Regions from separate parts of the Arthrobacter gyeryongensis genome, predicted to be linked through region 2. Evidence: riboswitches for the same ligand, from Rfam matches in the RefSeq annotation. Region 2 holds a riboswitch; each other region holds the start of a gene.
The links. A riboswitch is a leader RNA that binds a small molecule or an ion and turns the genes downstream of it on or off. The one in region 2 is predicted to bind S-adenosylmethionine.
Positions count from the first base shown of each region.

Region 1: another riboswitch for S-adenosylmethionine. It lies ahead of ABEA18_RS06465 (DUF1737 domain-containing protein); the one in region 2 lies ahead of metX (homoserine O-acetyltransferase MetX).
Region 3: another riboswitch for S-adenosylmethionine. It lies ahead of ABEA18_RS03065 (hypothetical protein); the one in region 2 lies ahead of metX (homoserine O-acetyltransferase MetX).
Region 4: another riboswitch for S-adenosylmethionine. It lies ahead of ABEA18_RS21935 (aminotransferase class V-fold PLP-dependent enzyme); the one in region 2 lies ahead of metX (homoserine O-acetyltransferase MetX).

Region 1 covers NZ_BAABKK010000009.1:115,477-122,754, forward strand. The annotation lists gene ABEA18_RS06435 (SLC13 family permease) at 1-1,106, shown strand, start outside; gene ABEA18_RS06440 (hypothetical protein) at 1,215-1,784, shown strand; gene ABEA18_RS06445 (hypothetical protein) at 1,808-2,365, opposite strand; gene ABEA18_RS06450 (ornithine cyclodeaminase) at 2,510-3,541, opposite strand; gene ABEA18_RS06455 (Lrp/AsnC family transcriptional regulator) at 3,704-4,135, opposite strand; gene ABEA18_RS06460 (hypothetical protein) at 4,191-4,550, shown strand; SAM riboswitch class IV at 4,621-4,733, shown strand; gene ABEA18_RS06465 (DUF1737 domain-containing protein) at 4,744-5,001, shown strand; gene ABEA18_RS06470 (rhodanese-like domain-containing protein) at 4,998-5,408, shown strand; gene ABEA18_RS06475 (O-succinylhomoserine sulfhydrylase) at 5,409-6,617, shown strand; gene ABEA18_RS06480 (glutamate--cysteine ligase 2) at 6,627-7,278, opposite strand, start outside.
Region 2 covers NZ_BAABKK010000015.1:133,011-140,288, reverse strand. The annotation lists gene ABEA18_RS12335 (DMT family transporter) at 1-460, opposite strand, end outside; gene ABEA18_RS12330 (RNA-binding S4 domain-containing protein) at 494-724, shown strand; gene ABEA18_RS12325 (alpha/beta hydrolase) at 796-1,449, opposite strand; gene ABEA18_RS12320 (SGNH/GDSL hydrolase family protein) at 1,525-2,361, shown strand; gene ABEA18_RS12315 (hypothetical protein) at 2,429-2,821, shown strand; gene metX (homoserine O-acetyltransferase MetX) at 2,823-3,944, opposite strand; SAM riboswitch class IV at 3,958-4,073, opposite strand; gene ABEA18_RS12305 (bifunctional o-acetylhomoserine/o-acetylserine sulfhydrylase) at 4,225-5,541, opposite strand; gene ABEA18_RS12300 (VOC family protein) at 5,788-6,426, shown strand; gene ABEA18_RS12295 (CPBP family intramembrane glutamic endopeptidase) at 6,547-7,278, opposite strand, start outside.
Region 3 covers NZ_BAABKK010000004.1:128,077-135,354, reverse strand. The annotation lists gene ABEA18_RS03090 (purine-cytosine permease family protein) at 1-665, shown strand, start outside; gene ABEA18_RS03085 (polysaccharide deacetylase family protein) at 677-1,630, shown strand; gene ABEA18_RS03080 (matrixin family metalloprotease) at 1,650-2,492, opposite strand; gene ABEA18_RS03075 (VIT1/CCC1 transporter family protein) at 2,617-3,804, opposite strand; gene ABEA18_RS03070 (hypothetical protein) at 4,070-4,258, shown strand; gene ABEA18_RS03065 (hypothetical protein) at 4,296-4,610, opposite strand; SAM riboswitch class IV at 4,625-4,744, opposite strand; gene ABEA18_RS03060 (sodium:solute symporter family protein) at 4,828-6,360, opposite strand; gene ABEA18_RS03055 (helix-turn-helix domain-containing protein) at 6,664-7,239, shown strand.
Region 4 covers NZ_BAABKK010000034.1:3,021-10,298, reverse strand. The annotation lists gene ABEA18_RS21960 (sigma-70 family RNA polymerase sigma factor) at 1-564, opposite strand, end outside; gene ABEA18_RS21955 (DoxX family protein) at 782-1,297, shown strand; gene aroA (3-phosphoshikimate 1-carboxyvinyltransferase) at 1,304-2,698, shown strand; gene rsgA (ribosome small subunit-dependent GTPase A) at 2,701-3,816, shown strand; gene hisN (histidinol-phosphatase) at 3,876-4,688, shown strand; SAM riboswitch class IV at 4,850-4,962, shown strand; gene ABEA18_RS21935 (aminotransferase class V-fold PLP-dependent enzyme) at 4,998-6,422, shown strand; gene ABEA18_RS21930 (class I SAM-dependent methyltransferase) at 6,473-7,249, shown strand.

The sequences.
Region 1 (7,278 bases), on a different contig from region 2:
TCGTGGACCGGGTGGCTCCGATTCTGCTATTCGTCGTCGCGATGACGGTTGTGACTGAGCTGTGCAGTGAGGCCGGGGTGTTCCTTTGGACTGCCCGCCGGCTCCGTTATTGGGGCCGTGGATACAGCATTCTCTTGTGGCTCTTACTCGCGGTCTTTGCAACGCTCAGCACTGTCTTCCTTTCCCTGGACACAACGGCTGTGCTGCTGACCCCGGTGGTGGTCAGCGTGACGCGGCAAGCCGGGCTGCCGGCCCTGCCTTTCGCACTGACGACCGTGTGGCTGGCAAACACGGCAAGCTTGCTGCTTCCCATTTCCAACCTGACCAACCTTCTGGCACAGCACAGCCTTGGCGGTATTACTCCAGGTGCGTTTGCTGGCCTGATGTGGGCGCCCTCCCTTGCGGCCGTCGTCGTACCGCTGCTGTTCATCGCCATCGTCTTCCGGCGGGATCTGCGCAACCGCTATTCACGGATCCCGGTCGGGCGGATCAGGCCTGAACAGCCAGCCGGCGCTGAATCGAGGCCTGGGGCGGACTGGGTCCTGCTCGGGTGCAGCGCTGTGGTTCTGGCGCTGCTGCTGCCCGCATTGGTGTCCGGAGTCCCGGTATGGATCCCTGCCCTGGCCGGGGCTGTAGTGCTGGGCGTGGTGTTCGCGTTCCGGCGCCCGCAGGTTCTCAAGGTGACCCTGATTCCTTGGTCCTTGTTGCTGTTCGCTTCCGGCCTCTTCCTAGTGATGGAGGCCGTCAGGCATCTGGGAGCCTCTGTGTTGCTGAGTCAGCTGGCCGGACAAGGCCACGGCTTCCTGGATCTGGTTCGGCTCGCCGCGACGGGTACCGTCGGCTCCAATGTCCTCAACAATTTGCCTGCATACCTGCTCGCAGAGCCGCTGGCGGGGACGCCCGTGCGGATGGCCGCGTTGCTGATTGGAGTCAATGCGGGCCCGATCATCACCCCGTGGGCGTCCCTGGCAACCTTGCTGTGGCACGACCGGCTGATGCGGATGAACGTCCTGATTACTTGGAAGGGCTACGCGATCTTCGGACTGATGGTTGCTCCTCTGACCGTGTTTGCGGCAGTAGCGGTGCTGGCAGTCACCGGACGGTGAGCGCGTTCGGCGCGTGCCGGCCCCTGTCGCCGGGCGCGAAGAATCAGGACAGAATATAGAACAGCTTGGCCAGTACCGCCGGAACCCCATTCGAGAAGGAACTGCATCATGCTCAGCTTGCAGGACATCGACAATATCGTCCTCAACGGAGGGATTGTCGTGGACGTCGCCGGGGAGAAGATCGGCTCAGTGGAACAAATCTTCACGAGCGGTGATTCCGGGGATCCTGTCTTTGTCACGGTACGGACCGGATTATTCGGCATGTCCGAGTCTTTCGCCCCGCTTTCCGGAGCCAGCCTTGAGAATTCAGTGATCAAGGTGGCTTTCGCCAAGGACAAAGTGAAGAACGGCCCGCGCATCGAGAGCGACCGCGGCGCGATCACGGAGATGCAGGAGCAGGAACTATACAACTATTACGGGCTCGTGACCGAGGCCCCCGACGAAGGTACCTCGGAGGAAACCAGTGCCGACGATGAACGGACGGTGCCTGAGGCCGCGGCTGGGGAGACCGAGCCGGAACCGGGCCCGCCACCCCCGCCCCGGCATCCGCCGCGTCCGCCGCACGGCGGCCCGCATCCACCGCACCTGCACAAACATGTGCCCCTGCCCCCGCATCCCGGCCCGCCCCCTCTGCACCGGCCACCTGGGCCCTCGGCGGAACCGGAAGACATTCAATAACGGGCGCCCGCGTACCTGAGGATTCAGCCGCCCGCCGTGATCCTCACCGCAGCGACGCCCCCGCCTGTTGAGGTGGCGGAAGCACCTGAATAATCCCGCATTTCTAGAATCTGGACATTGACCGACCCGGGCTGCAGCTGAACAACTCGCGAGTAGGAAGTAGCGCAATCGATCGTCTGATCCTGCGGGGCAAGGCCGATCCGTGGATCCTGGGCGATGACAAGGTGGACATCCGAGGCGCCAACACAGGCTGCGGTCAGAGTATACGAGCCCGCGTCCTCGATCCTTGCACTCTTACCAACCCCGCTACCGGCGCCGCCCACCGTGCCGGAATCCTCCAGGATCACCGCGCCGGAGGCGGCCCCGAGAAGCTTCCTGGCTGTAACGAGATTGCTGGCTTCGAGCGCCACCGTTGCCTGGTCCTTGGTGGGCAACGGTGCCCGCGGAGGGGAACTCCGAGTGGTGCCGGCAGCCGGCCGAGGATCGCCGGCGTCGGTATATTGACAGCCGGACAAACCGGCCGCGAGCAGCAGCCCTGCCAGCAATAGCGCTACGGTTCTGGTTCCCCCATGACCCACCATGAATCCGAGTGTAGCGGGCCGCGTAATTTAGCTTGGCGACCCTATTGTGCCGCCATGGCCTCAGTAGTTAACTAGTTGCGCCGGGCAAGCTGGATAAACGTCTGGTGCGCCGGTTCTGGGGCCGACGCACCAGACTTCCCCTTCTCAGGATCCGATGGGAGAAAGTGCCCGCACCAGACCGAAGAGGTCCTTGGGGTCATCGGGGTTCGCGACGAGGTCGATCTCCTCGAAAAATTCCGAACCCTCAACGGCATCGCGCAGATACCGCAAGGCGGAGAAGTCCTCGATCGCGAAGCCCACGGAATCGAAAATCGTGATCTGGTCCGTGGAGGTGCGGCCCGGCGCGTGCCCGCACAGGACCTGCCAGAATTCCGTGACGGGAAATTCGGCGGACATTTGTTGGATCTCGCCTTCAATCCGCGTCTGGGGATCGTATTCCACGAAGACATCGCCGACGCCAAGGATGGCAGCGTCGAGTTCGGTCTTCCCTGGGCAATCGCCACCGATCGCGTTGATGTGAACACCGGGCGAGACCTGGGCAACCGTCAGGATGGTGGCATTGGCCTTGTCCGCCGTGCACGTGGTGACGACGTCGGCGCCCTCCACTGCGTGGGCGGCCGAGTCTGCGATGGTGATGTCGAAGCCGAGGGGAGCCATGTTCCGGACGAATTTCTCCATCGCAGCCGGATCCGTGTCCCAGATCCTGACACTGTTAATACCCAGGGCCGCCCGGAAGGCCAGGGCCTGAAACTCCGATTGGGTTCCGGTCCCGATCATCGCCATGATGCGGGAATCGGGGCGCGCGAGTTTCTTCGCGACCATCCCCGACGTAGCCGCCGTTCGCAGCGCCGTCAGCACTGTCATTTCCGCAAGGAACGTCGGATAACCGTTATGGACGTCGGACAGGACACCGAAAGCTGTCACGGTCTGGAAGCCACGCGCTGGATTCGAAGGGTGTCCATTTACATACTTGAAGCCGTATGTTTCCTGGTCGCTGGTGGGCATCAGCTCGATGACCCCAAACGGCGTGTGACTTGCCACCCTCGGAGTCTTGTCAAAGGATTCCCACCGCCGGAAGTCGTCTTCCAAGTATTGAATCATCTCCGAGATGATGGTCTCCGGGCCTCGCCCGGCCGTCCAACGAACCATATTGCGGACATCGACAAAGCGCGTCATGTGCGCTCCTTTCCCTCATAAGCACTGTTGCTACGAGGCTACGGAGCGGCGATATGCATCCACAATTGCCAAAGTACGTACTTTTCATTGAAAAGCTGCGCAAAATGACGAACACATCTCTACACAATGCTCATTGGATACTGGCGTGCTTCAAGCGGTCGACTACCGCAGGACGGAACTGAGCAACAAACTTGTCTCGCTATTGACGATCCCTTCGATGCCGCGGATCCGGCCCAACACCTGGTCAAAGTCACTAAGGCTTTCTGTGCGCAGCTCGGCCACAAGATCCCAACCGCCATTTGTGGTGTGCAGTGCCCAAATCTCCGGAAGTCCCCTGAGTTGGCGAATGACTTTGTCAGCCGATCTTCCTTCCACGGCAATGAGCGCAATGGCGCGAATGGCAAGTGGATCGACCTCGTCGCGCACCCTCGCGGTGAAACCAACGATGGTTCCCGAGGAAACTAGCCGCTCGAGCCGGCTATTCACAGTGGCCCTGGCGACGCCCAGCTTACGCGCGAGGCTCGCCACGGACGCCCTGCCGTCCTCCCGGAGGGCGGAGAGGAGCTGACGGTCAAGGTCGGTGAGTGCTGCCATAAAGATAAACGTATCGCCCATTCCCCAAGCGGGCCTGAGTCCGTAGGGTATCGACATGAGCATCTACATCAGCCCCGACTCTGCTGCATGGTCGCTGACGGCCATGGCGACTGGTGCGTCAGCGGGATCAATCGATGATGCAAACGGCATGTCCAACTTGGTGAAGGAAATCTACGAGACAGAAGGTTTCGAAGCCCTGTCGGGTGTGGTTTTTGCCTTGGCTCATCACAACAGCCTCTCGCTGCACGCGCTCGCCACGGCCACCGGGATATCCGTGCACGAGTTGCTGGAAATCCGGAAGCACCAAGGTTCCACTTTCCATCACTTCCCTACGGGAGTGGCGTCGCGGTTTGACGCCATTCCACCCCGGATCCAGGCAAGCCTTGAACCGCTGCCGAATGAAACCGACGCCTAGGACCCCCGGTTACGGAACATGACGACGGCCGGTGATGCAGGCCGCCGTCGTGGATGTTATTTTCTTCTTGAGTAATGAGCACCAGCGCGAAGCCCTGACTTGCTGGTCGGCAACCCTCTCTCCGGCGGGGTGCCTCAGGTGACTACTCGGCGTATCGACACTTTCGAACTGCAAGCGTGACTGAGGAGCACCAATGCCTGAACCCACCGAAGAAAAACTCTCGTACCGTCTCATCACGGGCCCTGACACGAAGGATTTCTGCGAGCGGATCTCCACCGCCCTCGCGGAGGGATACGTGTTGCACGGCAGCCCGGCCGCGACCTTCAATGGCACGGACGTGATTGTGGCCCAGGCCATCGTCCTGCCCGCCGCGATCGCGAGCGCAGATGCAGCAGTTGCCAACGCGGTAGACCAGCTCGATGAAGAGTTCGACGGCGAGGGGCACGCATGAGCTACGCAGGCGACCTCAGCCCGCACGATGCCTGGGCCAAGCTGGAACAAGGCGCCATCCTGGTGGACGTCCGCACCGAAGGAGAGTGGGCACACATCGGGATCCCTGACACAAAGGCGACGGAAAACGATCCCTTGTTCATCCAGTGGAACTTGGCCGGCGGCATTCCCAACACCCGTTTCATCGAAGAGCTGACGCAGCAGGCTCCGGAGGCGGACGGCACCGAACTGGTCTTCCTCTGCCGCTCCGGACAGCGTTCCATCGCCGCCGCGATCGCCGCAACACAGGCCGGCTACACCGCCTACAACGTCCTGGAGGGCTTCGAGGGCGAACCGGACCGCTACGGCGAGCGAACCGTGAACGGTTGGAAAAACCGTGGACTTCCGACGAATCTGGGGAACATCTAAGTGACTTTCAATCCTGACGCCGCCGGCTGGAGCCCTGACACCCAGGCAGTCCGCGGCGGTCTTGACCGCACCAACTTCCAAGAAACGTCCGAGGCCGTCTTCCTGAACTCCGGCTTCGTCTATGAGTCGGCCGCAGCCGCAGAGCGCGCATTCACGGGCGAGGACGAGCGCTTCGTCTACTCCCGTTACGGCAACCCCTCCGTGGCCACTTTCCAGGAGCGACTCCGCCTGCTCGAAGGCACCGAAGCGTGCTTCGCGACGGCGTCGGGCATGTCCGCTGTCTTCACAGCCCTCGGTGCGTTGCTGGCCGCCGGCGACCGCGTGGTTGCCGCCCGCTCGCTCTTCGGTTCCTGCTTCGTGATCCTCAACGAGATCCTGCCCCGCTGGGGCGTCGAGACCGTCTTCGTGGACGGCCCGGACCTGGACCAGTGGCGTGCCGCATTGTCCGAGCCGACAACGGCAGTGTTCTTCGAGTCGCCGTCGAACCCCATGCAGGAAATCGTGGACATTGCAGCAGTTAGCGAACTAGCCCACGCGGCGGGCGCTACCGTCGTCGTCGACAACGTCTTCGCCACTCCCCTGCTGCAGCGCTGCGGCGATCTCGGCGCGGACGTGATTGTCTACTCGGGCACCAAGCACATCGATGGCCAAGGCCGGGTCCTGGGCGGAGCAATCCTGGGCGCCAAGGAATTCATCGACGGTCCCGTCAAGCAGCTCATGCGGCACACCGGGCCGTCGCTTTCCGCGTTCAACGCCTGGGTCCTGACCAAGGGCCTGGAAACGATGGCGCTGCGCGTCAACCACTCCTCGGCGTCTGCGTTGCGGATCGCCGAATGGCTTGAGGATCAGCCGGCCATCAGCTGGGTCAAGTACCCCCTGCTGAAGTCGCACCCGCAATACGAGCTCGCGGCGAAGCAAATGAAGGCCGGCGGAACCGTGCTCACCTTTGAACTGCTGCCCTCTGCGGGGCGATCGGCGAAAGAGGCCGCCTTCGCGCTGCTGGACGGGCTCGCCGTGATCGACATCTCCAACAACCTCGGCGACTCCAAGTCCCTCATCACCCACCCCGCCACCACCACGCACCGCGCCATGGGTCCGGAAGGCCGCGCGGCCATTGGCCTGAGCGACGGCGTCGTGCGGCTTTCGGTGGGGCTGGAGGACGTGGACGACCTCATCGGGGACCTGGAAAGGGCCCTCAAACAGGTCTAGCCCGGCGGGTTAACCCGGCGCTTCGCGCCAGTCCTGGCGCACCCAGGTGAGGACGGGCTGCGGCTTGGTGTCGCTCTCGTCCCTCTCCGAGCGCATCGTGATCTGAACGGCGTGCTCGACGACGGCGGCCAGCCCGGCGGCGTCGGGCGTGCCCCCGTTGGTCTCGCTCCAGCGGCCGGCAACACCACGCTGTTCGATGGCGCCGTTGCCGCGGCTCAGGATGGCCGCCACGCCGGCTTGGACCAAGTCGAATTCGCCCTGCTCGGCGAGCACAGGTTCCAAGTACTCCACCAACGACCAGACGACGTCCGCGGCGGGCTCCGGGCGGAACGTTCCGAAGTCCAGCAGTTCGGAGCGAAGTCCGAAGTTGCTTGCCTGCCAGGACGCCATCCGCAAAAGCGCCGTGGGCACGGCCGCCGGCTCTATTCCGGCATGGTATTCACGAACAGAAGTCTCGACCAAGGCCCTGACGAGCACCGCGATGAGCGCCGCATCCTCGGCCCGTAGGCAGACATCGGCAACCCGGACCTCCACCGTGGGAACGTGCCGGGACAGCCTGGCGTCGAAGTAGACCATCCCCTCGTCCAGCAACACTCCCGTTTCGATGAGCCTCCTGACAACGCGTCGGTAAGCGGCCAAGGAACCGAAGATGGCTGACGGG
Region 2 (7,278 bases):
TCGTCAGGACGCTGCCGAGGATGCGGACCCCGGTGATCGAGCGTTTGCCGCCGGGACCGATGCCGAGCCGGTCCACGAGCAGTCCGCTCAGGGTCTGGCCCGTCACCGCGGCGACCGTGAACAAGGCCACGCCAAGCAAGCCGACCGTGAATGATTGCGCGAACACGAACAGGGCGCCGATACCGCCGGCCAGGACGTAGAACCGCGGAAAGCTCCGCTCCCTGAGGGCGGGCAGGATCCTTCGCAGTGCTGCGCGGCCTTTCGGCAGCGCCAGCCCGATCGCCGCGATCAGTACCAGCCCGGTGGTGAAACTCACGACGGCGGCCGCGATGCCGTCGTCGAGCGTTGCTCCCAGGGCGCCATTGATCCGGCCCTGAAGGGGGATCACGAGCCCGGTGGCCACGGCGAGGAGCAGTCCGGTGAGCAAAGGGCGGGACGTTGGGCGGGACGACTGCGGCATTTTCACCACCTTACTTCAGGCATCATTGCTTGTATGAGCAACCCGGAAATCGAAGAAATCCCCATCCGCGACGACATGATCCGCCTTGGTCAGCTCCTGAAGCTCGCCAACCTCGTGGAGGACGGCGTGGAAGCCACGGAACTCATCAAGAACGGCCTGGTCAAAGTCAACGGCGAGATCGACGATCGGCGCGGCCGCCAACTCCATGTAGGCGACACCGTGACCGTCAACGGGCAGACGGTGCGGATCACCGCCGCTTCCTAGTTCGGCAACGCGGGGTCACTTCTGGCCCATTACGTGCCTCGGAATGGGCCGTAAGTGACCCCGCGTTGCTGTCAGACGGACGCGAGGACCTTGTGCTCCAGGAATTCGCATACGTGGCCGATTTCCTGCTGGTTGATGCCGTGCCACATACCCGTGTAGAGCACCTTGGTGAGGTCCATGTGCTTTCGGACCCACTCCATGGTGTATTCGATCTTGTCGGGGGTGATGACGGGGTCCTGCTGGTCCCGCCCCCAGAAGATCGGCACGGATCCGTCCAGTTCGGCGTCCCGGAAGGCTGGGTCGGCATCGGCGTCGACGACGAAGCCGGAAAGCCCGACGACGGCGGCAAAGTCCGCCGGGCGCTGCCGCAGGAGCGAAGTGGCCATGGCCATGCCCATCGAAAAACCGAGGAGCGTTACTGAGCTGTGGTTGGACTTGCACGAATCCAACCAGGCAAACACGTACTCCGCGGCGTCCTTGACGGCGTCGAGGGAGTAGTCGATGGAAGCCGTCAGCGGGAACCACGTGAAGCCCGGGCCCGTCGCGATGGGCGCGCGGAGCGAAGCGACGACGAAGTCCTGGGGCAACAGCCCGGAAAGGCTGAAAAGGTCTTGCTCGTTGGATCCGTAACCGTGCAACAGGACCAGCAATGGCTTGCCAGCCCGTTCCTCCTCTTCGTGGGACCACAAAACGACCGGGGCGGGAAAGGCGGAAGCTTGACTCATGGGACTATTCTTGCAGTTACCCATGAGTAACAAGCTACGGGCGCGTAGCGTTGCAGCGAGAGGCAGGATATCGACGTGAGTGACACTGATTCCACGGTGGGGCCAAAGCCGGACGAACGGATTCATCCGTGGACCCGCTACGTGGCATTGGGTGATTCCTTTACCGAAGGCATCGGCGACCCTGAGCCCAACAATCCCGGGGGACATCGCGGCTGGGCCGACCGCGTAGCCGAGGAACTGAGCCGGGGGCACCGGGATTTCGCCTACGCCAACCTGGCCATCCGCGGGCGGCTGCTCCAGCAGATCCTCGACGGACAACTTGGCCCGTGCATGGACCTCAAGCCGGACCTCGTGAGCATCTCCGCAGGCGGCAACGACCTCATCCGCCCCGGCGGCGATCCCGACACCCTGGCCGAGAAACTCGATGCCGCCGTACAGACCCTGGGCTCCGAAGGCGCCACCGTGGTTCTCTTCAACGGCCCGGACACCGTGTCCTCAGTACTCGGCCGGATCCGCGGCAAGGTGGCCATCTACAACGAAAACCTCCGCACGGTCGCCGCCCGCCACGATGCCGTGATCGCTGATATGTGGTCCCTTCGCCAACTCTCCAACTCCCAGATGTGGGACGAAGACCGCCTGCATTTCTCTCCGCTCGGCCACCACACCATCGCCGCGATGGTCCTCGACTCACTCAATGTGCCGCACAACCTCGAGCCGCTGTTCCCCAAGCCGCTCCCCCAGCGCAGTTGGCGCGAAGCCCGCTCGGGCGACCTCGTATGGGCACGTGAGTATTTTGTCCCCTGGGTCATCCGCCGGATCCGGCACCAGTCCTCCGGCGACGGCATCCTGCCGAAACGCCCGACGCCGGGACCCGTCTTCGGCCCTGCCGACACCTTCCTGCCCCGGAGTTGAGCGGGAACCACAGGGCGGGTCACAGGGAGCGGGGCTAAGCTGGTGAAAGACCTAGGAGGCCTCTACCGTGAACAATTTGATCTTCTGGATCATCGTCTGCTCTTGGCTGATTCCGATGGGGATCCGCATGTACAACCGATCGCGCCAACGCAGGCTCCGGGACTTCCCTCCGCAGAATTACCCCGCTCAGCCCTATCCTCCACGGAACTACCCCGTCGGATACCCGGAGCTGCCCCCGGTAATCTTCCCGGCTGAGCCGCAACCCCCGGTGGCGACGCCCGTACCGCAGGCCGCTCCGCCGTCGTCGGCTGCTCCGCAAGCGAACAGCGCGACCCAGCCGAACAGCGCGCCCCAAGGCTACCGGGCACGGAAACTGGCCGAACTGGACCAGGAGTACAGCGACGGGAAAATCGCCATGGAGGATTACATGAAGCTCCGCCAGGAGATCATGAACGGCTGATTCAGCCGAAGAAGGCTTCGCGCAGCTGGGGGCCGAGCTGGCCGATCTCGGTGAGGAAACCGTCGTGCCCGATCGGCGCCTCGATCACATGAACGGGGACTCCTCCGGGCAAGGCCTTGGCCAGCTCGTGCGATTGTTCCGGGAAGTAGAGCCGGTCCGAGTCCACCGAGGCAACGAAGAACTTCGCTGTAGCCACGGACAGCGCATCCTCCAATGAGCCGCGGCCGCGGGTGATGTCGTGGCTCATGAGGGCCTCGGTGATGGCGATGTAGCTGTTGGCGTCGAAGCGCTGGACCAGCTTGCGTCCCTGGTGGTCCAGGTAGCTTTCCACCTGGTAGCGGCCCCGGTCCCCTAATGCCGCAGCCCGAAGGGGTGCCTCGCCGCCTTGGGCGTTCCGGCCGAAGCGGAAGTCCAGTTCATCCGCTGAACGATAGGTGATGTGGGCGATCCGCCGGGCAAGGGCCAGCCCTGCCTCGGGCGCGGCCTGGCCATAGTAGTCGCCGCCGTTGAAGTCGGCGTCCTGCCGGATGGCGAGCGTCTGGGCCTGCGCGAACGCGATCTGTTCGGCAGTGCTGTACGCCCCGATCGAAATCACGGCGCATCGCTTGACGCGGTCCGGATAGCTGACGGCCCATTCCAGTGCGCGTGCACCGCCCATGGACCCACCTACGACGGTATGCCAGCTGTGGATCCCCAAAGCGTCGGCCAGCCGGGCTTCGGCTACGGTGCTGTCCCGCAGGGTCACGAGCGGGAAGCGGGAGCCCCACGGCTTGCCGTCAGGAGCGCTCGACGACGGCCCGGTGCTGCCGTAACAGCCTCCCACGATGTTGACGGAGACCACGAAGTAGCGATCCGTGTCGATGGTGGCGCCGGGGCCGACGAGTTGCTCCCACCAGCCTTCTTCGTCGCTCTCGCCGCGGGCCACATGGGTGCTGCCTGTCAGGGCGTGTTCCACCAGGACAGCGTTGGAAGCGTCGGCGTTGAGCCGCCCCCATGTTTCGTACGCAAGGAGGACCTCCGGCAGGAAACCTCCGGCCTCGAGTTCGAGCCCGCCCACGGAAACATACTTGACGGTTCCGTCCTGGGTACCGGAAAGGGGTATGGCTGTTGCAGCAATTGTCATTCGTTGACACCTCACATCGCGCTTGCCCGCCGCCAACACAGCGAAGGGCCAGGTCTTCACCCGGGGCACCCCGCCGCGATTGGAGGGTTGCCGGCCAGCAAGCCGGGGCTGTCGCTGGCACTCATGACCTATAGGAAGAGTCTAGGAAAACCGGACCCCTTCTGACGAAGATTATGACACCTTTGTGACACTTGACCGTGTTTTGTTCACGAAGAAGGGACCTAGGAGGCCAGCCGACGAAGATTCCGCCCGCCGGCCTCTTGCACCATCCGGAGCGGTACTAGCTGCCCTTCGCCGCCCGGAATCCTGACTCGAGGTCCGCGAGGATGTCGTCGATGTGCTCGATCCCGACGGACAGCCGTACCAGGCCCGGGGTCACTCCGGCCACGGCCTGCTGTTCGGGGGTCAGCTGGCTGTGTGTCGTGGACGCGGGGTGGATGACCAAGGATCGGACGTCGCCGATGTTTGCCACGTGCGAATGCAGTTCCAGGGCGTCCACGAAGCGTTTGCCGGCGTCGATCCCGCCGCGGATGGTGAAGGACACCACCGCGCCGGTGCCGCGGGGTCCGTACTTCCGCCCGCGTTCGAACCACGGACTGGAAGGCAGCCCCGCGTACGCGACCGATTCGACGTCGTCGCACCCTTCGAGCCATTGCGCCACTTTGGTGGCGTTGTCCACGTGGCGTTCCACCCGCAGGCTGAGGGTTTCGATTCCTTGGGAGATGAGGAAAGCGTTGAACGGGGACACTGCCGAGCCGAGGTCCCGCAGGAGCTGGACCCGGGCCTTGAGGATGTAGGAGAGGTTCGCGCCGAGGGCACCGTCCTTGCCGAGGTCGCGGGCATAGACCAGGCCGTTGTAGCTGGGGTCCGGAGTGTTGAAGTTGGGGAACCGCTCGGGGTCCTTGCCGAAATCGAACTTGCCGGAGTCCACAATGACGCCGGCAATGGCGGATCCGTGCCCTCCAAGGTACTTGGTGGCCGAATGCACCACAATGTCCGCGCCCCACTCGATGGGCCGGATCAGGTAGGGCGTGGCGAGGGTGTTGTCCACGACGAGCGGGACTCCGGCTTCGTGCGCGATGCGGGAGACGCCCTCGATGTCCAAAACGTCCTGGCGGGGGTTGGAGACGACTTCGGCGAAGAACAGCTTGGTGTTCGGCTGCACGGCGTCGCGCCAGTGGTCGAGGTTGTCCGGGTCCTCGACGAAGGTGACCGAGATTCCGAATTTCTTCAGCGTGTGCGCCAGCAGGTTGTAGGTGCCACCGTAGAGGCTCGGGCTGGCGACCAGGTGGTCGCCAGCCTCGGCGACGTTGAGGATAGCGAACGTTTCCGCGGCCTGGCCGGAGCTCAGCAGGAGTGCCGCGAGTCCACCCTCCAGGCTCGCTATGCGCTGTTCCACCGCATCCTGCGTGGGGTTGCCGATCCGGGTGTAGATGGGTGCCAGCTCGGCCAGCGCAAAGCGGTTGGCCGCGCTTTCCGCGCTGGGAAAGACGAACGAAGTGGTCTGGTAGATGGGAAGTGCCCGGGCGCCGGTGGCGGCGTCCGGCTCCTGGCCGGCGTGGATCTGGCGCGTTTCGAATGACCATCCTTGGGACATGCGGACTCCTGGTTGTCGGGGCTCTTGCCGTGCTTCAACCTGCCGGGTTGAAGTATTCCGCCTGCCGGCGTTCGGTTGCCGCCAGTCTAGGGACGGTGTTGCGGGCTCCGGAAGCTTTGTGACGAACACGGTAGTTTTCGGTCCCGGCGCGTCCTGAAGTGACTCTGAGCTGCCTTTTCGATACATCCCACCTTGGTTAGGCTTGACTTAGCTGAGAGCTCCATCACAAAGTGCCAAGATGAAGCCATGCGCATGGATCACGTCTCTTACGCTTGTGAACGAGATGGCCTCTTGGCCACCACCGAGCGAATTTCCGCAGCATTGGGAGTGGACGCAGTCCGGGGCGGAGTGCATCCGCGCTTCGGTACCCGGAACATGATCATCCCCCTTGCTGACCACAAATACCTGGAAGTTGTCGAGGTCCTAGACCACCCGGCATCCGACAAGGCACCTTTTGGACAAGCCGTCCGTGCACGCTCCGCCGCAGGAGGCGGTTGGATGGGCTGGTGCGTCGCTGTTGACGACCTGAGCCCGTTCGAACAGCGGCTCGGACGCGCCGCCGTCCCCGGCAACCGCAAGTTTCCGGACGGCCGCGAACTCGTCTGGTCGCAGATCGGCATCCTGGGACTCATCGCCGATCCCCAAGTTCCGTACCTGCTCCGCTGGGAGGGCGACCCTGCACTTCACCCGTCCCTCGTCTACCCAAGCGACGTCAAGATGTCCAGCCTCACCATTGCCGGCTCCGCGGAGCGCGTTACCGAATGGCTCGGAGAACCCGTGGAGAAGCCGCTTGAGGACGTCGCAGTCCAATGGATGGCTCCGCACGGAACGCCGGGCATCATGTCGGTAACGTTCGAAACCGCCAACGGAGCCGTCACGATCTGACGGACCCTCGCATCACCTTCTGAGGGACATCGGGCGAGGAGGCCCGGAAAACTTCGGCCGCCATTATGCGGGTGCCAATGACGTCACCCCGCAATGGCGGCCGAAACCTTTTAAAGCGCCTCAGCCCAGCCCGATGGCCTTGCCGAAGACACTGAAGCCGACGAACGCCACAATGTCCAGGAGGGCGTGGGCCACCACGAGCGGCATGACCCTTTTGGTCTTCGTGTAGATCCAGCCGAACACGAGGCCCATGACGGCGTTGCCGATGAAAGGTCCGAAGCCTTGGTACAAGTGGTAGCTGCCGCGAAGGAGCGCGCTGAGCACGATCGCCAGCGGGGTGCTCCACCCGAACTTCCCGAACCGGTCCAGGAGGTAGCCCACCACGATCACTTCTTCGACGACGGCGTGCCGCACCGCGGAGAGGACCAGCACCGGCACGGTCCACCAGTAGGAGTCCAGGCCGCTGGGGATGATCGCTGTAGTGATCCCCAGGGCGCGGCCGGCCGCATAGAGCCCCAGCGACGGGATCCCGATCAGCGCGGCGAGGCCTAGTCCTTGCAACGCGTCGCGGCCCGGGCGGGCGAAGTTGAAGCCCAGCCGGGTGAAACCCGAGGGGCTCTCAGCCGTTTGGCGATGCAAAGACAGAAAGTAGAACACCAACACCACCGGGACCAGGGCGAACGCGATATCCAGCAACTGGTAGGTGAGGTCGAAGTACTCGCGCGTGCTCTGCGAGCGGTTGAGGGTGGACGTCGCATGGGCCAAAGGCCCCTGGGTCATCTTGTCCAGCAACTGCACCACGGAGTACACAGCCGATTGGCCGAGGGACAGGCCAAGGACAATCAGTACTTC
Region 3 (7,278 bases), on a different contig from region 2:
GCACGGCCGATCCCGGCCACCTCATCGTCGACAACTTCGGCGTCCTGGCCATCCCGGTCCTGTTCCTGGTGCTACACGGTCCCATCGCGACGAACATCCTGAATATCTATACCTTTTCGGTGGCCGCGCAGGCATTGGACATCAAAGCCAAGCGTCGTTCCTTGAATCTCTTTGTCGGGCTCCTGGCCCTGGTCGGCGTCGTGTTCTTCATCCTGCAGGAGGATTTCGCGTCCACATTGAGCACGTGGCTCGGCGGCCTCGTGGCGTGGGTAGCCGCGTGGGGAGGCATCATGCTGGTGCACTACTTCTGGGTGGACAAGCGTAGCCCCGTGGCAGTCGATCGACTCTTCGACCCCGTGGGCACCCGTCGGCTCCCGGCAGTCAACTGGGCCGGGATCACCGCGCTCTTGGTGGGCATCTTTGCCACGTGGCTGTTCATGTACGGCGTCCTGCCGATCATGCAGGGCCCCATTGCCACGGCCATGGGCGGGATCGACTTGTCCTGGCTGGCAGGCGGGCTCGTTGCCGCGGCAGTTTACGGCGCACTGGGCCCACGGGTTCATGCCCGATACCTTCCGCTGCCGTCCGCAGCCGCAGTTTCCTCCGCAACCGCGACGTCGCAGCACCTTGCGGAAGACGCCGTCGCCAATCTGGTCAACGACTGAAAGGAACCCCGATGACTTTTCCTGACGAGGCACACCTGATCACGTGGCCCGAAAACTTCAAGGCGGCGGCGTCGTTCACGTTCGACGTCGACGCCGAATCGTGCACCATTGCGCACGATCCCACAAGCACCAGGCGCATGTCGCTCATGAGCCACCAGTCCTACGGCCCGAGGGTCGCGGTTCCGCGGCTCCTGAAGATCCTCGAGCGACAAGAGATCCAGGGAACGTTCTTCATCCCGGGGTTCACGGCGGAAAGCTACCCCGACGTGGTGCGGCGGATCGTCGACGGCGGCCATGAAGTCGCCCACCACGGCTACTTGCACGAACCGATGCAGGGAATCGACGCCGCCACCGAGGCCAACTATCTGGACCGCGGGCTCGAAGCCCTCGCGAAGGTAGCCGGGGTCAGGCCGGTCGGCTACAGGGCGCCGTGGTGGGAGCTGAACTGGCATTCGCCTGCGCTCCTCGCGGACCGTGGCTTCCTCTACGATTCAAGCCTGCTCGACGGCGATGCCCCCTATCGCATGGCGGTTACCCGGGGTGATTCAGGGCATAGCAATTCACGGGACATTGTGGAGATCCCGGTCGATTGGGCCCTGGACGATTGGGAACAATACGCGTTCTACCCGGGAGTAACCGGAAGCGGAGTCATCGAGAGTCCGGCCAAGGTCTTGGAGATGTGGACCCTCGAAGCCGAAGCCCACCACGCCCAAGGCAGTTGCTTCGTCTTGACCAACCACCCGTTCATCTCCGGCCGTCCATCCAAGGCCGTTGCCTTGGAGCAGCTGATCGACCGCGTCAAGGCCTTGGACGGGATGTGGGTGACCACCTTGGAGCGGATCGCCGAACACACCAAGGCCACGGTCAACGAGATCCACAGCCACGCCCGGATCGAGGTGCCCTCCTACCCAGGCGCAGGAGCCAGCTTCAAGCCTGCCCGTTTGCTGGAAACCGCCCCCAACTAAGCCCAGGGCCTGGACTGGGCTACAGATCGCTCCGGCACGGGGCGGTGTGGAGTTTGTAGAGCCCGTTCAGGTCTCCGGCTGCCAAACCATCGGGGGCGCCGATCTCGGGGTACATGAGCTGGATGGGGTCCTCTATGTGGTCAAGGCCCACCACGTGGCCAAGTTCGTGTTGAATCACGGCGGAGACGTAATGGGCGCCCCCGGGGACGCCCAGCAGTTCCGTGATTTGCGGGGCGTCGAGGTCCAGGCTTCCCGAGACGTAGCTCTTAGGCCCGGTGCCGAAGCTGTACATGGTGCTGCCGCCGGTTCCGATGACGGTTCCTGCCAACGCCGGAGCCGCTTCGGGAGTGGTCCAGGAAATCAGCATGGGCGCCCAACGATCTCCGTAGAGCGCGGGCTGGTAGGGCTTGCGCTTCTCGGAGGGGTTTTCCGTGCTGGGGCCGTCGTCAACGAATTTGAGGCCGGTGGCGGCGGCGATCTTGGCGATGGCGTCGGCGATGAGCCCCTCGGATCCGGCCGGGGCGAGGGCTGCGTTGACTACGTAGTGCAGCGGCCGGCACGGAGAGTAGCCCACGGGGGTGCCGTCGGCGTTGGTGGCCAGGAACTTGTAGGAGCTGCTGGCCACGGCAGGCTTCGCGGGGGAGCCGAGCGGGTGCCCGGCTTCCTCCAGTCCAGGCGGCGGGGTATCCGGCGCGCGGGCCGCTTTTTGGGGCGCCTGCCCGGGAGCCCCGTCCTGCCCGGGGGTGCTTGCCGTGGCATGGGCGGAGGGGCCAAGGTTCGGAAGCAAGCCGGTGATGCCGGGGTCGCCCCGGAGGAATCCACTGACGAGCACGGCCACGGCGGCGACGACCGCCACCACCATCAAGTTTCGGAATAGCGCCAGAGCGGTACTGGGGCGCTTGGGCGGCGGGCCGCCGTCGTACCCGTAATTTGAATGCAAGTCTTCCCCCAAGTCCGTGCGCCGGCGCCCCATCGGGCCGGCGCTACTAACCGATGACTGCGCCGAAGACGAGTCCCAGCCCATACGTTGCCGCGGCCGCACCGAGCCCGATGGCCAGCTGCCGGAGGCCGCGGGTCAGCGGCGAGGTTCCGGACAACAAGCCGACGACGGCGCCGGTCGACAGAAGCGCGATGCCCACCAGCGTACCGGCCACAGCAAGCGCCGCGAAGCCCGTCATGCCGAAGATGAACGGCAGGATGGGCACGATGGCGCCCGAACCGAAGAAGCAGAAGCTTGAGATCGCGGCGCCCCAGGCGGAGCCTACGGCCTCGTGCTCGTTGACGGTTTCTTCCACTTCGGGGTGCAGCGAGAGGCTGGGATCGCAATCGCAGCTGTAGAGGCCCATGCGTTCGGCGGCCCGGTGTTCGGCAGCTTCGCGGGACATGCCCCGGGCCAGATACACAAGGACCAGCTCATTGTGCTCAATGTCCAGGGCCGGGGCGGCCCTCAGCGTGGCCTGGGTGGGGCGGGTGGCCTTGAGGAGCTCGAGTTGCGAGCGGACCGAGACATACTCGCCGGCACCCATGGACAGTGCGCCCGCCAGCAGGCCGGCGATACCGCTGAACAGGACCACGGTGGCGGGAACGCCGGTGGCCGCCATGCCCATCACGAGGGAAAGGTTGCTGACCAGGCCATCATTGGCGCCGAATACGGCGGCGCGGAACGTGCCTGACAACCTGTTGCGGCCGCGTGTCGCCAGGCCACGGACTACTTCTTCGTGGATCTGTTCGTCAGCCGCCATGGCGCGGGTCGCTGCTGGATCCTTCGCGTAAGGCGAGCGGCCTTCAGCCCGTTGGGCGAGGGCCAACACGAACACCGATCCAAAGTTCCGGGCCAGGAAGCCGAGCATTTGGCTCCGGACCGAGGCCGCCTTCGGCATGCCGGCATGTTCGCCGAGGAGCTTGAGCCAGTGTGCCTCGTGGCGGCCTTCAGCCTCTGCGAGGGCCAAAAGGATTTCGCGTTCCTCGCCGTCTCGGCGCTGCGCCAGTTGGCGGTAAACGGCGGCCTCGGCTCGCTCATCCGCCAAGTACTGCCGCCAGCGCTTGATGTCCGACGACGACGGGGGAGTCTTGGGGGCAGCTACGTCTTGCGATGGACTGCTTGAGTCCTGCGGATTGTGTGAATGCGAGTTGTCTGGATCTGTCGGGTTCTGTGGATCTGCGTGCGGGTGCACCGGGACTCCTGGGTTGCTGGGGCGGGCTTCATCGCCTCATTGCGGCTCCACTCTATCGCCAATTTCCGCGGCTTTTCGGCCGGTAATCCTCACTGGAGAATTTAGGTCAGCCTCAAAAACAGGAGGCTCCCGGGAAGCCTTGACCGCGGCAAGGGGCAGTGCTGGGATGGATGGACAGGGTCCACGAATTGGCGGGGTAGCGCTGGACGGCTGCCTCCTATGCCTGTGCGATGGGCTCAGCGGCACGTCGAACGGAGGTTGCACCATGGACAGCACCGAGACCCACGCCCGCCACCCCGACCGTCCCACGGTCGAGGCCGATCCCGCCTATGACTACAACGAGGACCTGGCGGTGGACGAGGACTGGGAGGACCAATCCGAGGTTCTCGACGACGACGAGCGGCCGGTTGCCCTCGATGCCGACGAACACCGTGATGCTGAAGATATCGAATAGCCCCGGCTCGCTGAACCGACTTGCTAAGCCCCGGTAGCTAAAACGCGCTCAGGATGAAGTGCTTCTGCACGCCTGCCCGGTGCCCGGTTGCCGCCACTGTGAGGGTGAGTTTCCGTGTCGCCGGGAACCAGCGGGCGGGTTGCACCGCTCTCGAAAGTGCTTCGGTGATGAGCCGCGGCTCATGATGCCAATAGCGTTCCAAGTTCCCGTCCACCACGAACGTGATGGAGCCTTGGGACAGGTCGACGCCGGGAATCACCCGGACGAACTCGTCCACCCGCCGGGGCCGGGGCAACAATAGGGTGCCGGACTGGGTGGTGCGGTCGGCGGCGGCGCCGTTTTCGAAAGGCATGGCCTTCTCCCGTGGAGTTGCTCTTGCCCGTTCGGTTGTCTCTGGTCCGAGCCGGGCCGCTTCTTCATCCGAACCACCCGTGAACATGGGGTTGGCGTGTGGCAAGTCGGAGCTTGGCACCACATCTCTTGAAGCTCTTCCTACTGTACATGCGGCAGCGGCACCGCGCCCTCAAGGAGAAGGTGCGGCGCCGCCGTCGTACTTGATTCTGTGAAGTTTAGTGGCTGGCCACCGGGTGGGCTTCCAAGGGGAGTTCCTCCACGGCCGCTCCGGCAACGCGGCGGTCCCATGCCTCGCGGACCGCGGGTTCGGTGGGAGGCGTCAGCAGGGAGACCACAACGTACACCAGCAGCGAGGCTCCGAGGCCCCAGTAGATGGGATCGTTGGCGTAGACGCCGTCTTCGCTGGGGATGATTCCCGTGGCGTAGGCGATCAGCAGGCCCAGCGTCAGTACGGATCCGACCGCCATGGACCAGGCCGCGGCAATACCGGTGCCGCGCTTCCAGACCAGGCCACCCAGGATGGCAACGAGGAGTCCACCCACGAGGATGTCGTAGGCGATGGTCAGGGCCACCACGACGTCTTGCGCCGCCATGGAGATCAACACGGCCACGATGCCCAGGCCAAGGACCCAATACCGGTTGGCCTTGACGTCGTGCTCGGGGTTCTCGGTGTCGTCGGTGTTGATTGTCTTGCCGAACCAGCTGGCCACGAACGGGACTACGTCGGCGCGGGCAACGGTGGCTGCGGCGATGAGGGCACCGGAAGCGGTGGACATCATGGCCGCGACTGCCGCGGCCATGACGAGGCCGCCGATGCCGATCGGCAGGATGTGGGTGGCTACCTCGGCGTAGACAACGTCCTTGCCAAGGGCCTTTACGTCGATATTGGGCAGGGCCACGCGGGCGGCAAGGCCGATCACAGCTCCGGCGACGCCGTACAGGACGCAGTAGATGCCGGCAGTGGCGCCGCCCCAACGGGCCACCTTGGGGGTCTTGGCGGTGAAGACGCGCTGCCAGATGTCCTGGCCGATCAGCAGGCCCAGGGTGTAGACCACGAAGTAGGTGATGATGGTCTGCGCTCCGATGCCGTCCAACTGGAAGAAGCTGGCGTCAACGCGGGCTCGGATGCCGTCGAAGCCGCCTGCAGCGTTGAGGACGAACGGGAGCATGAGGAAGAAGATGCCCACTGTCTTGATGATGAACTGCACCTGGTCGGCGAGGGTGATGGACCACATACCGCCGATCGTGGAGTACACGAGGACGATGGCGCCGCCGACGGCGATGGCAAGCCAGCGCTCCCAGCCGAAAAGGACAACGAAGATGGTGGCGTAAGCGCCAGTGGACGTGGCGCACAGCATGAGGGTGTAGGCCAGCATAACGATGCCGGAGGTTTGCGTGGCGCGCTGGCCGTATCGCAGGCTCAGCATCTGGGAGACCGTGTAGATCTTCAGCCGCTGGATAGTACCGGCGAAAAGCAGGCTCAGGAGGAGCACGCCAGAACCGATCGCGACCACCAGCCACATGCCGGAGACGCCGAACTTGTAGCCGAGACCGACGCCGCCAACCGTCGATGCGCCCCCAAGGACGACTGCGGCCATGGTGCCGGTGTAGAGCATCGGACCGAGGCGGCGTCCTGCCACCAGGAAGTCGCTGTTGTTCTTGGTGCGCGACTTGCCCCACCAGCCGAAGGCCAGCATGGCGAGCAAATACACCACCACGATCGCAATATTGATGAACGAAGAGTCCACGGTTGGCTCCTGAAAGTGATGCGCAGAGCTCTGGGGGAATCCGACGCCGGTCCGCGGGGGTTCGTGCGGGGTTGCGGAAGGTCTCTGCGCTGGTGATTGGGGAGAGTAGCCTGTGATGTGTGCCTCACAAGCAACACTTGTTGCCTATGAGGATACGTAGTGATGCGAGTAACAGTCAAGGCGCTGTCTTGCACAGCGGACTCATCGGCGGCCCCCCGGCTAGCCAAAGGCCCTGCCACGCGGGCGATCCGGCTACTATTGCTGCAATGACAGGGCCGCATAAACGGCCTGAAAGGTTCGTGAATGAAGGCTCTCCCCGTTGAACCGAGCAATGTCCCCGTTGCCATCGGTTCCAGAATCCGTGCCGCCCGCCAATCGCAGCGGCTCACCATCGAGCAGGTTGCCGACGCCACTGGCCTCACCAAGGGGTTCCTGAGCCGTGTGGAGCGTGACCTGACATCGCCGTCGGTCGCTTCCCTTGTGACCCTTTGCCAAGTTCTTTCAGTGTCCATTGGAGACCTTTTCGCCGCACCGGAGACGCACCTGACCCGGCGCGACGACGGGCCGCGGATTTCGCTCGGTGGCCAGGGAATCGTGGAGCGGCTGCTGACTGCCCGATCGGAACGGCGGTTGCAGATCCTGCAGGCCTCCATCGAGCCACGCGGCCGCGGAGAAGCCGAGCTTTACGCCGTCGATTGTGACGTCGATGTCCTGCACGTCGTCAAGGGCCGGATCAAATTGATCCTCACCAACGAGGAGTACGAGCTCGAAGAGGGAGACACGCTGTCCTTCCCGGGCCGCGAGCCTCACACCTGGGTCAATCCGACGGACGAGCCCGTCGAGGTGCTCTGGATCCTGGTGCCGGCAGCCAGCCGCTGACACTGGCGCCTTGCCCAACCGCCGTACGAGGCCGACACG
Region 4 (7,278 bases), on a different contig from region 2:
ATGATCCAGTGCCTCCGCCTCCGCAGAGCGCAGCCCCGCGGACGTATGGGATTCCGCCCGCGCCAACTGCCAGTCTTCGATGGAGTCCGAATTCGACTGCAACGGTTCGCGCTGCCGCTTCCGGTAGAGGTTGATGTACGTGTTGGTCAGGATGCGGTACAGCCACGCCTTGAGGTTGGTGCCCGGCTTGTACTGGTGGAAGGCTGAGAAGGCCTTGGTGTAGGCCTCCTGGACCAGGTCCTCGGCGTCGGACGGATTCCTGGCCATGCGCATGGCAGCCGAATAGAGCTGGTCGACATACTGCATGGCGTCGCGTTCGAAGCGCGCCCTCCGCTGCTCGGGGGTCTCGGTTGCGAAGTCCACTGCAATCTCGACGTCGGCCTCAACAGTTGCGTCGCCGTCGGACGTTGCGTCCGTGACTTCGGTCGCTGCTGCTTTGTACATGGCCGCTGCGGCCGGATCCATGGTGCTCATTGCATCCAAGTCTACTGTCACCCTCCGGGAGTCCCTTGGCAGCTCCCGCCCAAGCGCCAAGTGTCCCTCGCGGTCCTTAACCAAGGCCAAAAAACCATCTCCACTCGAACGACATGACAAAGCGCGGCACAACACACACGCCATAATCCAAGGTCCAGCCCATACCGCACCTTCTTCTGACAACGGCAAGCTCCGGGCAAATATTCCGCAAAGATGCAAGACTAGATCCGACTGCACCCCGTGAACACCGCACCACTTGAACGCAACACCACTTGAACACTGTGGCAAGCCATCCAGGAGGCAAAACATGTCCCTCGTCCGTTTTCTCGCCAGGCCAATGTTGGCTTCCAGTTTTGTCGTCGCAGGGCTGGACAAGCTCAAGAACGCGGATGACACTGCCAAACAGCTCTCTCCGCTGCTCCGCCGCGCGGCCGAGTCGCTGCCTTTCCCGGCGGACGAGAAAGTGCTGGCTCGAGTCATCGGCGGCGCGCAAGTGGGGGCCGGCGCTTTGCTGGCCCTCGGCAAATGCTCCCGGTTCTCGGCAAGCCTGCTCGCCGGCATCTCGATCCTGAATACCTTTGTCGAGTGGCGTTCCGCGGACATCAGCACCAAGGAAGGCCGGCTCGCCCGCCGCGCCCAGTTGCTCAAGAACATTTCGCTGACGGGCGGCGTTTTCCTCGCCGCCGTCGACACCGCGGGCAAGCCGAGCCTTGCATGGCGCGCGGAACACCTCGCCATGGACGCCAAGAAGGCCACAGGCAAGCAGTTCAAGAAGACAGACCGGGCCGTCCGCAAGGCCGTAGACAACGCAGTTGGAGCATAAGGAAGCATGCCAGGAACCCCCGCCACGCAGACAGACGATTCAGGGAGCACCACAACCTCCGCACTCCCCCTGTGGCCGGCACCCTTCGCCAGCCACCCCGTGGATGCCACGGTCACGGTTCCTGGTTCGAAGTCCCTGACCAACCGCTATCTGGTCCTGGCGGCACTGGCCAACGGCCCAAGCAGGCTGCGGGCACCCTTGCATTCGCGGGATTCCGCACTGATGGTCGAGGCGCTGCGCCGGCTTGGCGCCACGATTACCGAGGTTCCCGGCGACGGACACTACGGCCCGGACCTTGAAGTCACTCCGATCGACCCCGTGGCTGCCGCATCGGAGACCGCCATCGACTGTGGCCTGGCCGGTACGGTCATGCGTTTCGTGCCGCCGCTCGCGGCCCTTCGCAACGGCGCTTCGGTGTTCGACGGCGATCCGCACGCACGCCAACGTCCCATGGGCACTATCATCGAAGCCCTCCGGACACTCGGGGTGGAAGTCAGCGCACTGGACGGGCACGCGGCGAGCTCCCTGCCGTTCAAGGTATCCGGCATGGGCTCTGTCCGCGGTGGCCACTTGGTGATCGACGCGAGCGCTTCTTCGCAATTCGTTTCAGCCCTGTTGCTGGTCGGTGCCCGGTTCGATGAGGGCCTGCACCTGGAGCATGTCGGCAAGCCCGTGCCGAGCCTCGACCACATCAACATGACCGTCTCGGTCCTGCGCGGCGTCGGAGTGCAGGTGGATGACACCGTGCCGAACCATTGGCGCGTCGCCCCCGGTACCATCCAGGCGTTCGACGAGAGGATCGAGCAGGATCTCTCCAACGCGGGTCCCTTCCTCGCCGCGGCGTTGGCCACGAAGGGAACTGTCCGGATCCCCAACTGGCCGGCCAACACAACGCAAGTCGGGGACCTCTGGCGGGACATCCTCGCCACCATGGGTGCCACTGTCACGCTGGACAACGGCACGCTGACCGTCACCGGCGGCCCGGAGATCCTGGGTGCGGACTTCGACGAAACCAGCGAACTCGCCCCTACCGTTGCGGCATTGTGCGCCCTGGCAACCAGCCCTTCCCGGCTCACCGGCATCGCTCATTTGCGGGGCCACGAAACGGACAGACTTGCCGCGCTCGTCACGGAAATCAACCGGCTTGGCGGCGACGCCGAGGAAACCAGCGACGGCCTGGTGATCCGGCCCGCGACGCTGCACGCCGGCGTCGTGCACAGCTATGCCGACCACCGCATGGCTACCGCGGGCGCCATCCTTGGGCTCGCCGTCGAGGGTGTCCAGGTTGAAGACATCGCGACGACCTCCAAGACCATGCCCGAATTTCCGCAAATCTGGGCATCGATGCTCAGTGCCGGCCCAGCGGGCGCGGACACCGTTTCAACGGAGACAAGCAACTAACGATGGCCCGCGACGCAAGCTCCTGGGATGAGTCCGATGTCCGGATCCGCCCCAACAAGAAGGGCACACGCCCCCGCACGAAGGACCGCCCCAGCCACGACGACGCCGTGATCGGGCGCATCATCACAGTCGACCGAGGCCGCTACACCGCAATCGTGGGCGAAAGCTCGGACAACGAGCGCATTGTGATTGCCGCACGCGCCCGGGAACTGAGGCGCTCGCCCGTGGTTCCCGGAGACTTCGTGGCCCTCGTCGGCGATGTGTCCGGAGCCCCGGACACCCTCGCCCGTCTCGTGCGCGTCGAGGAGCGAAAGACCCTCCTGCGACGAAGCGCCGACGACACGGATCCGATCGAACGGGCCGTTGTCGCCAACGCCGACCAGCTCGTGGTGGTGGTTGCGGCCGCCAACCCGGAGCCGCGCACCGGATTCATCGACCGCGCCTTGGTGGCAGCGTACGACGCCGGAATCGAGCCGCTGCTGCTCGTCACCAAAGCGGACGTCAAGGATCCGACGGAATTGCTCGCCAACTATGTGAGCCTTGGCTTCCCCATCATCATCAGCCGGACGGCCGACGCCGGCGCCTCCGGCATCGATGCCCGTTCAGACGACGGCCTCTCCGCCCGCCTTGATGGCGACGCCGTCGGCCAATTACGGGACTACCTCGACGGCAAGGTCACCGTTCTCCTAGGCCATTCCGGCGTCGGGAAGTCCACGATGGTGAATGCCCTCACCGGCGCCGAGCGCGCCACGGGCGGGGTCAACGCCGTGACGGGCCGGGGACGGCACACTTCGTCCTCCGCCCTCGCACTGAAGCTCAGCGATGCCCCCGGTGGCAGCTGGATCATCGATACGCCCGGCATCCGCTCCTTCGGCCTCGCCCACGTGAACCCGGACCGCATCCTGCATGCCTTCCCGGATCTGGAACCCGGAACGGAGATGTGCGAGCGAGGCTGCAAGCACGATGCCTCCGCGGTTCGATGCGGACTGGATCCCTGGGTGGCCGACGGCCACGCCGGCGAGGCAGGTCCGGCCCGCTTGGCGTCGTTGCGCCGGCTCCTCGGCGCGGACCCGCGCATGGAAGCCCAGGAGACCAAGGAATTGGGTACGGTCAACTAACTGCGCGCCTGCCGTCCTACCTCCCCGGCTCACCGGCGAATAGACGGTAGTTTGGAACCATGACCCAACCCGATTCGAGCTACAACGACGACCTGCGGCTGGCACACGTCCTGGCCGACTCCGTCGATTCCCTGACAATGGAGCGGTTCAAGGCACTGGACCTCCAGGTCGAGACCAAACCCGACCTGAGCCCCGTCACCGATGCCGACAAAGCAGCCGAGGAAGCAATCCGCGGGCAGCTCTCCCGCTCCCGCCCCCGCGACGCCGTCCTCGGGGAAGAATTCGGCAGCACGGGCCACGGCTCGAGGCGTTGGATCATCGACCCCATTGACGGGACCAAGAACTTCGTGCGTGGCGTACCCGTCTGGGCTACGCTGATCGCCCTCGTGGACGAGGGTGAGGTGGTAGTGGGACTCGTGAGCGCTCCGGCGCTCGGCAAGCGTTGGTGGGCGGCCAAGGGCTCGGGCGCCTACATGGGCCGGTCGCTCGCCGCAGCCACCCGGTTGAAGGTTTCCAACGTGTCGCGGCTCGAAGACGCCTCGCTTTCCTACTCCGAGCTTTCCGAATGGAAGCAGCACGATAAACTGGACAACTTCCTGGGCCTCGAGAACGATGTCTGGCGCAGCCGTGCGTACGGCGATTTCTGGTCGTATTGCCTCGTGGCCGAGGGCGCCGTGGACATCGCCGCCGAACCGGAACTCCAGGTCTACGACATGGCGGCTTTGGTGCCGATCGTGACGGAAGCCGGCGGGCGCTTCACGTCCTTGGACGGTGCGGATGGTCCCTTCGGCGGAAACGCCGTCGCCACCAACTCGATCCTGCACTCCGAGGTCCTCAAGAGGCTCAACCCCGAGCTCGACGACCTCCTCTAGTCCAGTCTCTCCACTGAATAAACGACGGCGGACGCCCCCTTTTGGGGGTGTCCGCTGTTTTTTCTTCGGCAGAAGGCACCTTTTTCCCGCGGTGTAATAATCCGCTTAACAATCGCCGGTCACATTGGAATGAGCCTTGCCGGTGTCCTACGCTCTTTACAGGTCACGAGTGCCAGCGCGAAACCCCGGTTTGCTGGCCGGCAACCCTCCATCGCGGCGGGGTGCCCCGGGTGACGACCCGGCCGGTCCGGAACGGATGCGGCAAGCGCGGACCCCCTGCACGCAGGGGTCCCTCTTGAGTGAGGTCCCATGAGCACAGCCACATTTACTTCCGCGGCTCTTTCGCTGAACAACGAATCTGCGCAGCACCGCGGTGAAACCCTCCCCCGGGCATCGCGTCCACTCGCCGCGGTCACCGGCGCGGAGTTGCAGGCACCCTTGATCCAGGGCGGCCACATCCGCTACGCCAACCTTGACTACGGCGCTTCCGCACCTGCCCTGACGGTGGTTTCCGCATACCTCAACGAGATCCTGCCGTACTACGCGAGCGTCCACCGCGGCGCAGGCTATGCTTCCCAAATCAGCACCTCGGTCTATGAAAACGCCCGCAACATCGTCCGTGACTTCGTTGGCGGGCGGCCGGACGATTCGGTCATTTTCACGCGCAACACCACCGATTCCCTCAATCTACTGGCCGGCTGCCTGCCGGTTGAGGACGGTCGACAAATTGGCGAAGTCCTTTACCTGGACATCGAGCACCACGCCAACCTCCTCCCGTGGCAAAGTGTCCCCCACCGCAGCATCGTTGCCGCGGGAACGTTGTCCGAGACCGTCGCCAATGTCCGCACAGCGCTCTCCCACGGCGGCGTCAGCCTTCTGGCTGTCACCGGCGCGTCAAACGTGACCGGCGAAATCCTGCCCATCAAGGAACTCGCTGCCTTGGCCCACGAATTCGGGGCGCGGATTGTGGTGGACGCGGCGCAACTCGCCCCGCACCGCAGAATCGACATCGCCGCAGCGGATGTCGACTACTTGGTTTTCTCGGGGCACAAGCTTTATGCACCGTTCGGCGCAGGTGTCCTGGTGGGCCGTCCCGACTGGCTCGACGCCGGCACACCGCACCTGGCCGGAGGCGGCGCCGTCCGCGAAGCGCGCCTCGATTCCGTCAGCTGGGCCACAGGACCGGCCAGGCACGAAGGCGGCTCGCCGAACGTACTCGGCGCGGCCACACTCGCCCGGGCCACGCAGGTCATCGCCAGCCTCGACCACGATGAATGGCACGCCCACGAGGCAGCCATCCGATCACATCTGGTCGAGGGCCTCAAGCAAATCGACGGCGTGACCGTGCACCAGATCTTCAGCGACACGGATCCCCAGGACACCATCGGCGTCGTGAACTTCTCGCTCCAGGGCTACGACGCCGGACTTGTGGCTGCCTATCTTGCGGCCGAGCACGGCATTGGCCTGCGCGACGGACGCTTTTGCGCCCACCCGCTCCTCAAGCGCCTCGGTCTACCCTCCGGATCACTTCGAGCCAGTTTCGGCGTGGGCTCGCGCTTGGAAGACGCCACCCGGCTCATTGCGGGCATCCAGGCGCTCAAGAGCAACGGCCTCGGCTGGGACTACGTGGTGGATGCCGGCCGCTGGGTGCCGGCGAACGACCACCGCAGCTACCCGGAGTGGGCTCCCAACACTCCCGGGACCGCGGGAGCCGCTCCCTGCAGCACCGACTGATTGCGGTAGATTCGTAGGGTATTTTTCCTGTCCTACGAAGGAGTTCCTGCGTGGCCCCGCGACCCAAAGGCACGTCAGCCGGCCCCAAGCTCTATGAGGAACGGCGCCTTGAGCTCGGCCGGAGTTTCCAGGACGGCGGGGAACACTATGACCGTGTGCGGCCCGGCTACCCTGCGGACTCGGCTGACTGGCTGCTACCGGAGGGCGCGCGGGACGCGGCAGACATCGGCGCCGGCACCGGAAAGTTCACCGATCTTCTGGTCGAGCGTGGGCTGGCGGTGTCCGCGGTGGACCCCTCCACGGACATGCTCACGCAACTGCGCAAAACGTATCCACACGTTATCGCCCTGGAGGGTACGGCCGAGGCAACTGGACTGGCGGACTCAGCATTCGACGTCGTCAGCGCTGCCCAGGCCTGGCACTGGTGCGATCCCTTCGCCGCCAGCACCGAGATCGCCCGGATCCTTCGGCCCCAGGGCGTCATCGGCTTGATCTGGAACCAACTGGACACGTCAGTGCCCTGGGTCCATCGCTTGTCCCGCATCATGCATGCCGGCGACGTCCACAAACCGGACTTCCGGCCTGTGGTGGGCCCGGAGTTCGCCGGCCTCGAAAGCCACGTGACGCGTTGGGAGGATCCGGTGACGCCGGCGGACATCCTCGAACTCGTGAAGTCGCGCAGCTACTACCTGAGGGCGGACGACGCCACCCGGGCCAAGGTCATGGGCAACCTCCGGTGGTACCTCTTCGAACATCTGGGCCATGCCGAGGGCGAGGTCATCCCGTTGCCCTATCTCACGCTGAGCTGGCGGGCGCGGAAAGTCTGATGCCGCCGGTTCACGATAGGCTTGGAACC